DNA from 3 places in the Flavobacterium sp. F52 genome. Region 1 is predicted to be linked to each of the others. Evidence: riboswitches for the same ligand, from Rfam matches in the RefSeq annotation. Region 1 holds a riboswitch; each other region holds the start of a gene.

Region 1 (3,330 bases):
TATTCTAAAATCAATGCCGACTCGCAGAAAGCAACAATAGTTGATCTTAACGAAGTCATCAAAAATATAGAAACCGATCTGGAAATTTCACTTCAAAGGACAGGGGGAAATATTTATTATCAAGGACTTCCAGTTATTGAAGGAGCTTCTGTGCTGCTTTATCAATTGTTTTATAATCTGATAAACAATTCGATTAAATTTGCTAAAGAAAATGTTCCGCCGCAGATTGCCATTAATGCAGAAGAAAAATTTGAAGACGGTAAAAGAATAGCTGTAATTACAGTACGAGACAACGGAATCGGATTTGACCCCGATCAGACGGGACGTATTTTTGAAACTTTTACCCGATTAAATTCTAAAGACCGTTATGAAGGAACTGGCTTAGGGTTGTCGCTTTGTAAAAAAATAGCGGAACGTCACGGAGGCAGCATTACAGCAAATGGAATTGTCGATAAAGGAGCTGTTTTTACAATTATGTTGCCATTTGAACAAACAGAAAAAGACATTTAAGCATGAGTAAGAAAATAATTTTATTAGCCGATGATGACAGGGACGACGCAGAAATGTTTTGCGAAGCGTTGGCTGATATAGATGAAAGTATTATTTGTCACTGTGCAGAAAATGGGGATCAAGCATTGAAAATGCTAAATAGTCAAGATAAAACACCTGAAGTTGTCTTTTTAGATTTAAATATGCCTATTATGAATGGATGGGAATGTCTGAAACGATTAAAATCGGAAGAGCGTTATAAAGATATTCCGGTAATTATGATTTCTACTTCTTCACACAAAAATGATATGGAAGCTGCTGGCGACCTTGGCGCATTCTGTTATTTTGTGAAGCCAAATAATTTCAACGATCTAAAACAAGTGCTGGGACTGATTACCTCAAATCTTGAAAACGGATTAAAAGAACCGCTTTCCAATCTGGAAAAGAACCAATACCTGCATCTTTTTCTTTAGAATTTAAAAATACTTTTCAATTCAGATTTTAAAAACGTATGAATTTCTTTTATAAATAAGAATTTCAAAACGATGTATTTGTGTTTTTTAATTATTTGATTATGAGAACTTTGTTTTCTTCTTAAAAATGCTTTTTCAATTAATTTTAAAAAAATTCAATTTAAACTTGACTAATTCGGTAGAATTAATATATATTTGTATCGAAGAAAATTTATAACATGATACTTATCCAGAAAGACTGAGGGAATAGGCCCAATGAAGTCTTAGCAACCTGTTGCCGAATAAGGTGCTAAATCCTTCCGCTACAAGCGGGCAGATAAGAAAGATTTCTCCGTAAATCTGTTTAAGATCATCTAACCAAATCTTTATTAATATGAAAGCTGAATCAATTGTATATGTCGGTTATGAGCTCTTGAATTCCATTTTTGAAGAAAACGCCTTTGCTTTTTTCTAAATGCTAAAACAATAGTCTATTCCAGATTCTCTTTGTAAAATAAAATACTGCCAATGACTTCTGACATTGGCCTGAAATTCTTTTGTCTAATCTTAAAACTAAAAAAAATGAAAAAAATACTATTAGGTTTCGCTTTATTTCTTGGAGCTCTTCAAACTCAGGCTCAGGAAAATAATTTACAATTGAAAGGAACTGTTGCTGATACTGTAGCGCAATACGTTTACTTGCAGAAGTTTCACAATAAGATGTTTACCACGATTGATTCGGCAAAAGTAAAAGACGGAAATTTTAGTTTTAAAACGAAAGTAAAAACGCCAGATTTATACGGATTAAGCGTAAATACAGAAAGTTCGCCATTGCATATTTTTCTAGAAAAAAATCCGATTACAGTAAAACTGAGTCCGAAGAAATATTACACAACATCTGTGGTTGAAGGTTCTGCTTCTCAGGATTTGTTTGAAGCCTATAAAAAGAGCAAAGATGTAGAAATCAGTAAATTCATAACAGAAAATCCAAAATCTATTGTTTCTGCTTATGTATTGTACAGAAACTGGTCTTACAGATTAACACCTGAACAGATTACACAAAATATTGCTTTGCTAGATAAAAGTCTTCAAAGTACTACTTACGTGAAAGAATTAAAAGAACTGGCTATTGTTTTAGACGGATTATCGGTAGGTAAAAAAGCCCCAGATTTTACAGCCAATGATCCTGATGGAAAGCCAGTTCGACTTTATGATAACTTAAAAGGCTATACTTTAATTGATTTTTGGGCTTCATGGTGCGGACCTTGCAGAAGAGAGAATCCAAATATTGTTGCGGCTTACAAAGAATTTCATGACAAAGGATTCAATATTGTCGCAATTTCTTTGGATAAAAAGAAAGAAAATTGGCTTAAAGGAATTAAAGACGATAATTTAACCTGGACGCATGTTTCTGATTTGCTTTTCTGGAACAGTGCAGTTGCCAAATTATATGGTGTAAGAGCCATTCCTGGAAATTATTTGGTGGATTCGAAAGGAGTAATCGTTGCGAAAAACCTGTATGGAGAAGAATTGCAATCTACATTGAAAAGACTTTTAGAAAATAAAATTTAAAAAAGAAAAGCGCAATCTTGTCTTTCAGATGAATGATAAGATTGATAAGAAATACAAATAATACAATATTAGTTAATTTTAAAATGACAAGGATATGAATGCTATTGAGCCAACAACAAAACCAACAGAACCTGAGTGTTACTTTTCTAAATTTAGAGAAAATACAGTAGGAATTGACCATACTTTCGAATCGGTTTACGGAGAACAGAATCTAGTTTATGCAGACTGGGTTGCCAGCGGAAGATTATATGCCCCGATCGAAGATATCATGCTCAATAAAATTGGTCCCATGATTGCCAATACGCATTCACTTTCAAGTCAGACAGGAAAAACTTCTACTTACGCCTATCAGCATGCGAGAGATATTATTAAAAAATCGGTAAATGCCAGCCCATCAGACGTTTTGGTTACTACTGGGAGCGGTATGACGGCTGCTTTATCAAAATTGCAGCGTATCATGGCGCTTCGAACAAAAGCTGAAGAAGATAAACCAGTGGTTTTCATCACACACATGGAGCATCATTCCAATCAGGTTTCTTGGTATGAAACGAATGCAGAAGTGGTTATTCTGCCACCTGATGAAAATAATTTAGTTGACCCAAAAGCTCTTTCGTCAGCAATAAAAAAATATGCCGACAGAAGCTTAAAAATCGGTTCGTTTACAGCTTGTTCAAATGTTACAGGAATTATTACGCCTTATCGCGAATTGGCCAAAATCATGCATCAAAACGGCGGACTTTGTTTTGTAGATTTTGCGGCTTCGGCGCCGTATGTTAAAATTGATATGCATCCAGAAGACCCAGAAGAACAATTGGAT
Region 2 (3,330 bases), on a different contig from region 1:
CGAGTTTTATGAAGATAAAGGAGTAAAATACTTCATTAAAAATCCTGAGAAATTCAGAGATAAAAGAGTTGTTATTGCAGGAGGAGGAGATTCAGCATTAGACTGGTCAATTTTCTTAGCAAACGTAGCTTCAGAAGTAACTTTGATCCACAGAAGAAACGAATTCAGAGGAGCTCTTGATTCAGTAGAAAAAGTACAGGAATTAAAATCAGCAGGAAAAATTAAATTAATTACTCCGGCTGAAGTTATCGGAATCAACGGTGCAGAGCACGTAGAATCTTTGGACATCGAAGAAAATGGAGCACACCGTAAAATCGAAACGGATTATTTTATTCCACTTTTCGGATTAACACCAAAATTAGGTCCAATCGGTGACTGGGGATTAGAAATCGAGAAAAATGCTATCAAAGTAAACAATGCATTAGATTACCAAACTAACATTCCGGGAATCTTCGCAATTGGAGACGTAAATACATACCCAGGAAAATTAAAGTTAATCCTTTGCGGTTTCCACGAAGCCACTTTAATGTGTCAGGCCGCTTACCAAATCATCAATCCAGGTAAAAAATATGTATTGAAATATACAACAGTTTCTGGAGTTGATGGTTTCGACGGAACTCGTAAAGAAGCTCCAAAAGCAGTTGTGAAGGCGATTGTCTAAGACGCTAAGATTCTAAGACGCTAAGATTTATATAGAAGCTCAAACTTTTAGTTTGGGCTTTTTTTTATTACCATGAATAATCCCAGAGAGATGAAATATTTGTAGAAAAGAAATTATTCGTTTTGCAAAAGAGCTCCAGCGGAGCGACATATATGTCGCTCCGCTGGAGCTTTTGTGTTATGCTCATTGTTTTTCTATAAATATTATGCTCCTCCGGAGCTAAAAGGCACAGGCAAAAACACAATGAAAATCTTAAACATTTTTTATAAACACAAAACACATAAAAAAATATAGCCAGTGGTTTCAACCACTGGAAGACAACGAATAAACGCATCGCATAATCACAATACGTTCCCGCGGTTGAAACCGCGGGCTATATTTGAAAAACAGAAACTAAAAAAAACTTAGAAACTTAGAATCTTAGAGTCTCAGCATCTTAAAAAAAACATTTGCAAATCGAATTGCCATTTCATACCTTTGCACTGTTCTTAAAATTATTGTTAGTTATCACGAAAGGCGGAGGGACAGACCCAATGAAACCTTAGCAACCCTTTACCATAAAGAAGGTGCTAAATTCTACTTTTTACTAATTTTCAAGTATTAAAGATAGATAACACAAATACATTACAAGTATTTCTCAAAACTTTTCCAGACAACGTACAATATTTACCGAAGCAATTCAGTAGAAGGAGCGAATCATTGGCGCATTTTGCAGTCAGTAGTTCCCGCTTTCGCCTATATCTCTCCATTTCATTGCGAGGATACCGGCTCAATCGGGGCTAATGAGCCAGCAATAGTGCACTTTTGGAAATAAAGTGAAAAAAGTATCCGAAGCAAACCTAACAGGTTTTTTAAAACCTGTTAGGTTTAAACTTCACAATCATAATAAAAAAACTTAGCATCTTAGAACCTTAGTATCTCAGAAGCTAAAAAAAGAGCCATGGCAATAACAATTCAAGAAGCAATAAAAAAAAATATCTTAATCCTTGACGGAGCAATGGGAACAATGTTGCAACGCTATAATTTCTCAGAAGAAGATTTCAGAGGAGAGCGTTTCAAAGATTTTCCGCATCCGTTAAAAGGAAACAACGATTTACTATCCTTAACACAACCACAAGCAATCCGCGATGTACATGCCGCTTATTTTGAAGCAGGTGCCGACATCGTAGAAACCAATACTTTCTCTGGAACAACAATCGGTATGGCCGATTATCACATGGAAGATTTGGTTTACGAGTTAAACTATGAATCGGCAAAACTTGCGCGCGAGGTTGCCGATGAGTTTACCGCAAAAAATCCAGAAAAACCACGTTTCGTAGCCGGTTCAATTGGCCCGACAAACCGTACTGCAAGTATGTCGCCAGATGTAAACGATCCAGGTTACAGAGCCGTAACGTTTGACGATTTACGAATTGCGTACAAACAACAAGCAGAAGCTTTAATGGATGGTGGCTGTGATTTACTTTTAGTAGAAACCATCTTCGATACATTAAATGCAAAAGCGGCACTTTTTGCAATCGAAGAAGTAAAAGAAGAACGCAATCTTGATATTCCAATCATGGTTTCTGGAACAATTACCGATGCTTCAGGAAGAACACTCTCTGGACAAACTGTTGAAGCATTTTTGATTTCAGTTTCACATATTCCGTTATTAAGCGTAGGATTCAATTGCGCTCTTGGTGCCGATTTGTTGAAACCGTATTTGAAAACATTAGCGCATAACACAAGTTTTAATGTTTCGGCGCATCCAAATGCAGGATTACCAAACGCTTTCGGACAGTACGATGAAACACCAGAACAAACTCAAGCATTCATTAAAGAATATTTAGAGGATAATTTAATTAATATCATAGGAGGTTGTTGCGGAACAACGCCAGATCATATTCGATTAATGGCTGAGGTTGCGAAGGATTATAAGCCGAGAGTTGCGCCAGTTTTTGAGTGACGTTTCCTGCAAGGTTTTCAAAACCTTGTAGGTATGTTTTAAGAAGAAATAAAGTTCTATATCATCGGAATTTATTACATTAAAATTGTAAAAGACAATTATGAGTTTAGAGAAACAACCTTATAATGAACTTATAGATAAAATTGGCAGTTTGTTGCAACAAGGAAGGCAGCAAGCTGTAAAATCAGTCAATACAATTTTGGTGCAGACATATTGGTACGTAGGTCAGCATATTGTAGAGTTTGAGCAAAAAGGAAATGAAAAAGCTGAATACGGAAGTCAATTACTGGATACGCTTTCTAATGATTTGACACAAAAGTATGGTAAAGGTTTTGGTCGCTCGAATCTTTTTCAGATACGCCAATTTTATATCAAGTTTCAAAATATCCAGACACTGTCTGGACAATTGACTTGGAGTCATTATACAGAAATATTAAAATCAAATAATGATTTAGAATTAGGCTTTTATGCTAAACAATGTCAGCATGAGCGTTGGAGTGTAAGAGAATTAAAACGTCAAATGAAGAGTTCACTGTTTGAAAGATTAGCTTTGAGCAAAGATAAAGAAGGCGTTTTGAGATTGGCTAAAGAAGGACATGTTGTAGAAAATGCGGAAGATTTGATTAAAGACCCATTTGTACTGGACTTTTTAAATATTCCTGAACAATATCAATATTTAGAAAATGAGCTGGAAGAGAAAATTATTTCTAATCTACAGCAATTC
Region 3 (3,330 bases), on a different contig from region 1:
TCCTTCAAGATTTACAAGAGATACATTTTCTAAAACAGAAAGTGTTTTAATTCCTTCTTTAGAAGAATCTGAAGTGATTAATGTTCCGCGGTTTTCGTGGTTGAAAGTATTTAGAATTCGTAACGGAATATTCTTTTCTAACAAAGGAATAATCGTTTTAGCATGAAGAATCGTCGCACCGAAATTTGCCAACTCATTTGCTTCATTAAACGATAAATATTCGATTTTCTTAGCATCTGCAACCAAATCCGGATTTGCAGTGTAGATTCCGTCTACGTGCGTGAAGTTCTGCAATTCTTCAGCATTTAAATAATTTGCGATTAACGAAGCGGTATAGTTACTGCCATTTCTACCTAAAGTAGTTGTGTCGTTGTTGTTATTAGATCCAATGAAACCTGTAACTATATTAACCGTTTCTCCGTTATGTTCTTTAAAATAATTGACTACGTTTTTCTTAGAAAGCTGTTCTAATGGCTGTGCATCACCAAATTTAGAATCCGTTTTCAATAATTCTCTTGTATCTACAAAATTGGCTGGAATTCCTTTTTCTAGTAAAATAGCCGTCAATAATTTAGCCGAAAGCAATTCGCCTTTTGACAAAATCTGATCTTTGATTTTTTTGCTGTAATCGCCAATTAAGCTAACACCCTCGAAAAGTTTATCTAAAACATTAAACTCTTCAGACAAATCAACTTGCGGATAATCTGATATTTGATATTTTTTAAAATTCTCTAATAATTCTTTATAACTGCCATTTTTAGCAGCAATGCTTAAGATAAATTCAAGCTCATCTGTCGCATTTCCACGTGCAGAAACGACAACGGCAATTTTTTCGCCTTGATTTACTTTATCTGAAATGATTGAAACAACTTTGTTAAGTCCTTCTCCGTTTGCTAATGATTTACCTCCAAATTTTAATACTTTCATTTTTATTTCTTTATTGTTTCTGCCTTAAAAATGTCGGCAAGTAAATGATCTAATTGTTTGTACTCGATTAAAAAAGCGTCATGTCCATGAACCGAATCAATTTCGCTGTAGAAAACATTGTCTTTAAACTTCTTCAATTCTTCATAGGTTTCTACGTTTTCTTTTGCCGTAAAAAACAAATCTGAATTGATTCCGATAATATGAATTGAGGCTTTTGTTTTGGACAACAAGTTTTCAAAACTTTCACTATTTCTAGTAATATCAATTGATTTAAGCAATTGGTTCATTAATTTATAAGAAGACAGTTGGAATCTTTTCTGCAATTTTTTGCCGTGATGTGCCAGCCAGCTTTCGATATTAAAAATCAAAAGATCTTGATTGATTGTTCTTTGGAATTTCTCTTTGAATGATTCTGGCGAACGATAACAAAGCATGGCATGAATTCTTGCATCTTCGATTGGTTTTGAAGAATTGTTTAGAATTTGTTCCTGAAGAAAACAATTGGCAATAAGCCAGTCAGTAGATTTCCAGTCACTCGCGATCGGAATAAGGTTTTCTGTTATATTAGGTTCTAAAGCTAAGATTTCCCAAGCAATTCCTCCTCCTACAGAGCCTCCGATAACTGCAAAAAGCTTTTCAATATGTAAAGCTTTTACGCCTTCAATAAAGATTCTCGCGACATCTCTGGCTGTAAAGTCAAGATAATTTTCAATTAAAAAAAAATTGCTTCCATTTCCAGGAACATCAAAGGCTAAAATGGTATAAACAGCAGTATCTATGGTTTTACCTTCGCCAATTAAGTCATTCCACCAGCCGTTTTCTCCAGTTACTTGCGCATTTCCTGTTAAGGCGTGATTAACCAATACAATTGGCGCACTATGCAAAGGCTGTCCTGCCAATGTAAAGTGCAAAGGTATAGAATGGTAAGCTGCACCACTTTCTGTGATGAAATCTTGAATTATAATAGGGTTTGGTATATTTTCCAATTTCAAATCTATTGTATTATCTGATTTGTATATGGAAATATTAGAAAGAAAAACTAGGTTTAACTAGAAAAAATCTTGTTGTTATCTTTCCACGTTTGGCGTGGTAGAATGTAGCACCTTCTTCGTTTTACCGAAGGGTTGCTAAGGCTTCATCGGGTCTAATCCCTCGTCCTTTCTTTATAACATTTCAATACGTGTTTGAACTTAACGGTGCAAATTAACTACTAATTTCTCTAACAAACAAATTTTATCTAAAAGTGTTTGTTAAATTTCTGAAACTTACTTTAGCAAAAACTATTATACGCAAAAATTTACCGAACAAAAATGCCCAGTAAAATTAAGCAGGTTTTACCCTAAATTTATGATGCTTTTCTGTTTAGATAAAAAGCGTTTCATTTTCTTTTGAATACATCAAAAACAATAAAGAGTTCGGCGCTTTTTTTCCAGTTGCCTTACCTTCCTCTGCGATTCCAGCCTCAGTTATTCCGAATCTTGGATGAGCCAATTCGTTTGTTGGTGGCGGATTATTTTTTCTTGTCCTTCTGTTTTTCAAATTTGAAATTTTTTCTGCTAAGTAGTTCAATGTGCTCATGATTTTAAGTTTTAGTTAAGTTGTGTTTTATAATCTTTATTTCTCGTTTATCTTTTTGTTAAATCGCTTTCTGGAATAAAAAAACCCTTTTGGATTTTTCAGATACCAAAAGGGTTTAAGTTTTTACACTCACATATACTTTTAGTATCAACAGACGTATGCGCAAATAAGCGCGACAGAAAACATCTTGTTCATCTGTAAGGATTTATTCATCTGTGATTTATATTGTTTATTTAAATTCTGCATTTGTATTAAATTAAAAAGCCTCCCAAAATTTCTCGGGAGGCTCTTACTATATTATTATTGTATTCTTACAATTTTTTAAGCAATAGACACCCCAACCTCGGTCTTAACCGAAATGGCACAAAACATTTTGTTGACTTTTAAGTTCATTTGATTTCTAGTAGTTTTTGGGTATAACAAATATGCAATTATTTTTTTTATTACACAAATTAAATTCAAGAATTTAATTACAAAAATCGTTAAAAATCAATTTTTTAACGTCAAAAAACATCTTACAAAAACGAAAACGAAATAATACAAGTAAAAAACTTACAAAACAAACTCGTTTTTTCTTAATAATTCCATTTGACAAATCAGTTTATCAAAGAACCTTTTTCTTTTTCGGCTAAAAAATTATAACCAGACTGCCTCCTTAGTCCTAATTCGTTCCACTATTTTTAGGATATCAGTTATAATTCCTCTCGAAATTGCTTGTTTACATGGCGGAGCACTTTGAATTACGATTGGAATATCGGCGTAAGATTTGGTATAAATTTCAAAAATAGTATCGGAACCTTTCAATTGCCCGATTGGAGAGGCTAT

The links. A riboswitch is a leader RNA that binds a small molecule or an ion and turns the genes downstream of it on or off. The one in region 1 is predicted to bind S-adenosylmethionine.
Region 2: another riboswitch for S-adenosylmethionine. It lies ahead of FF52_RS14425 (homocysteine S-methyltransferase family protein); the one in region 1 lies ahead of FF52_RS19965 (TlpA disulfide reductase family protein).
Region 3: another riboswitch for S-adenosylmethionine. It lies ahead of FF52_RS14350 (alpha/beta fold hydrolase); the one in region 1 lies ahead of FF52_RS19965 (TlpA disulfide reductase family protein).

What each region holds. Positions count from the first base shown of each region.
Region 1 is NZ_AKZQ01000037.1:334,948-338,277, forward strand. Features, by position in the region: gene FF52_RS19955 (PAS domain S-box protein) at 1-510, shown strand, start outside; gene FF52_RS19960 (response regulator) at 513-962, shown strand; SAM riboswitch class I at 1,185-1,285, shown strand; gene FF52_RS19965 (TlpA disulfide reductase family protein) at 1,524-2,513, shown strand; gene FF52_RS19970 (aminotransferase class V-fold PLP-dependent enzyme) at 2,608-3,330, shown strand, end outside.
Region 2 is NZ_AKZQ01000027.1:190,433-193,762, forward strand. Features, by position in the region: gene FF52_RS14420 (NAD(P)/FAD-dependent oxidoreductase) at 1-661, shown strand, start outside; SAM riboswitch class I at 1,163-1,278, shown strand; gene FF52_RS14425 (homocysteine S-methyltransferase family protein) at 1,602-2,606, shown strand; gene FF52_RS14430 (PDDEXK nuclease domain-containing protein) at 2,707-3,330, shown strand, end outside.
Region 3 is NZ_AKZQ01000027.1:173,221-176,550, reverse strand. Features, by position in the region: gene thrA (bifunctional aspartate kinase/homoserine dehydrogenase I) at 1-927, opposite strand, end outside; gene FF52_RS14350 (alpha/beta fold hydrolase) at 930-1,919, opposite strand; SAM riboswitch class I at 1,992-2,099, opposite strand; gene FF52_RS14345 (hypothetical protein) at 2,290-2,505, opposite strand; gene FF52_RS14340 (aspartokinase) at 3,142-3,330, opposite strand, start outside.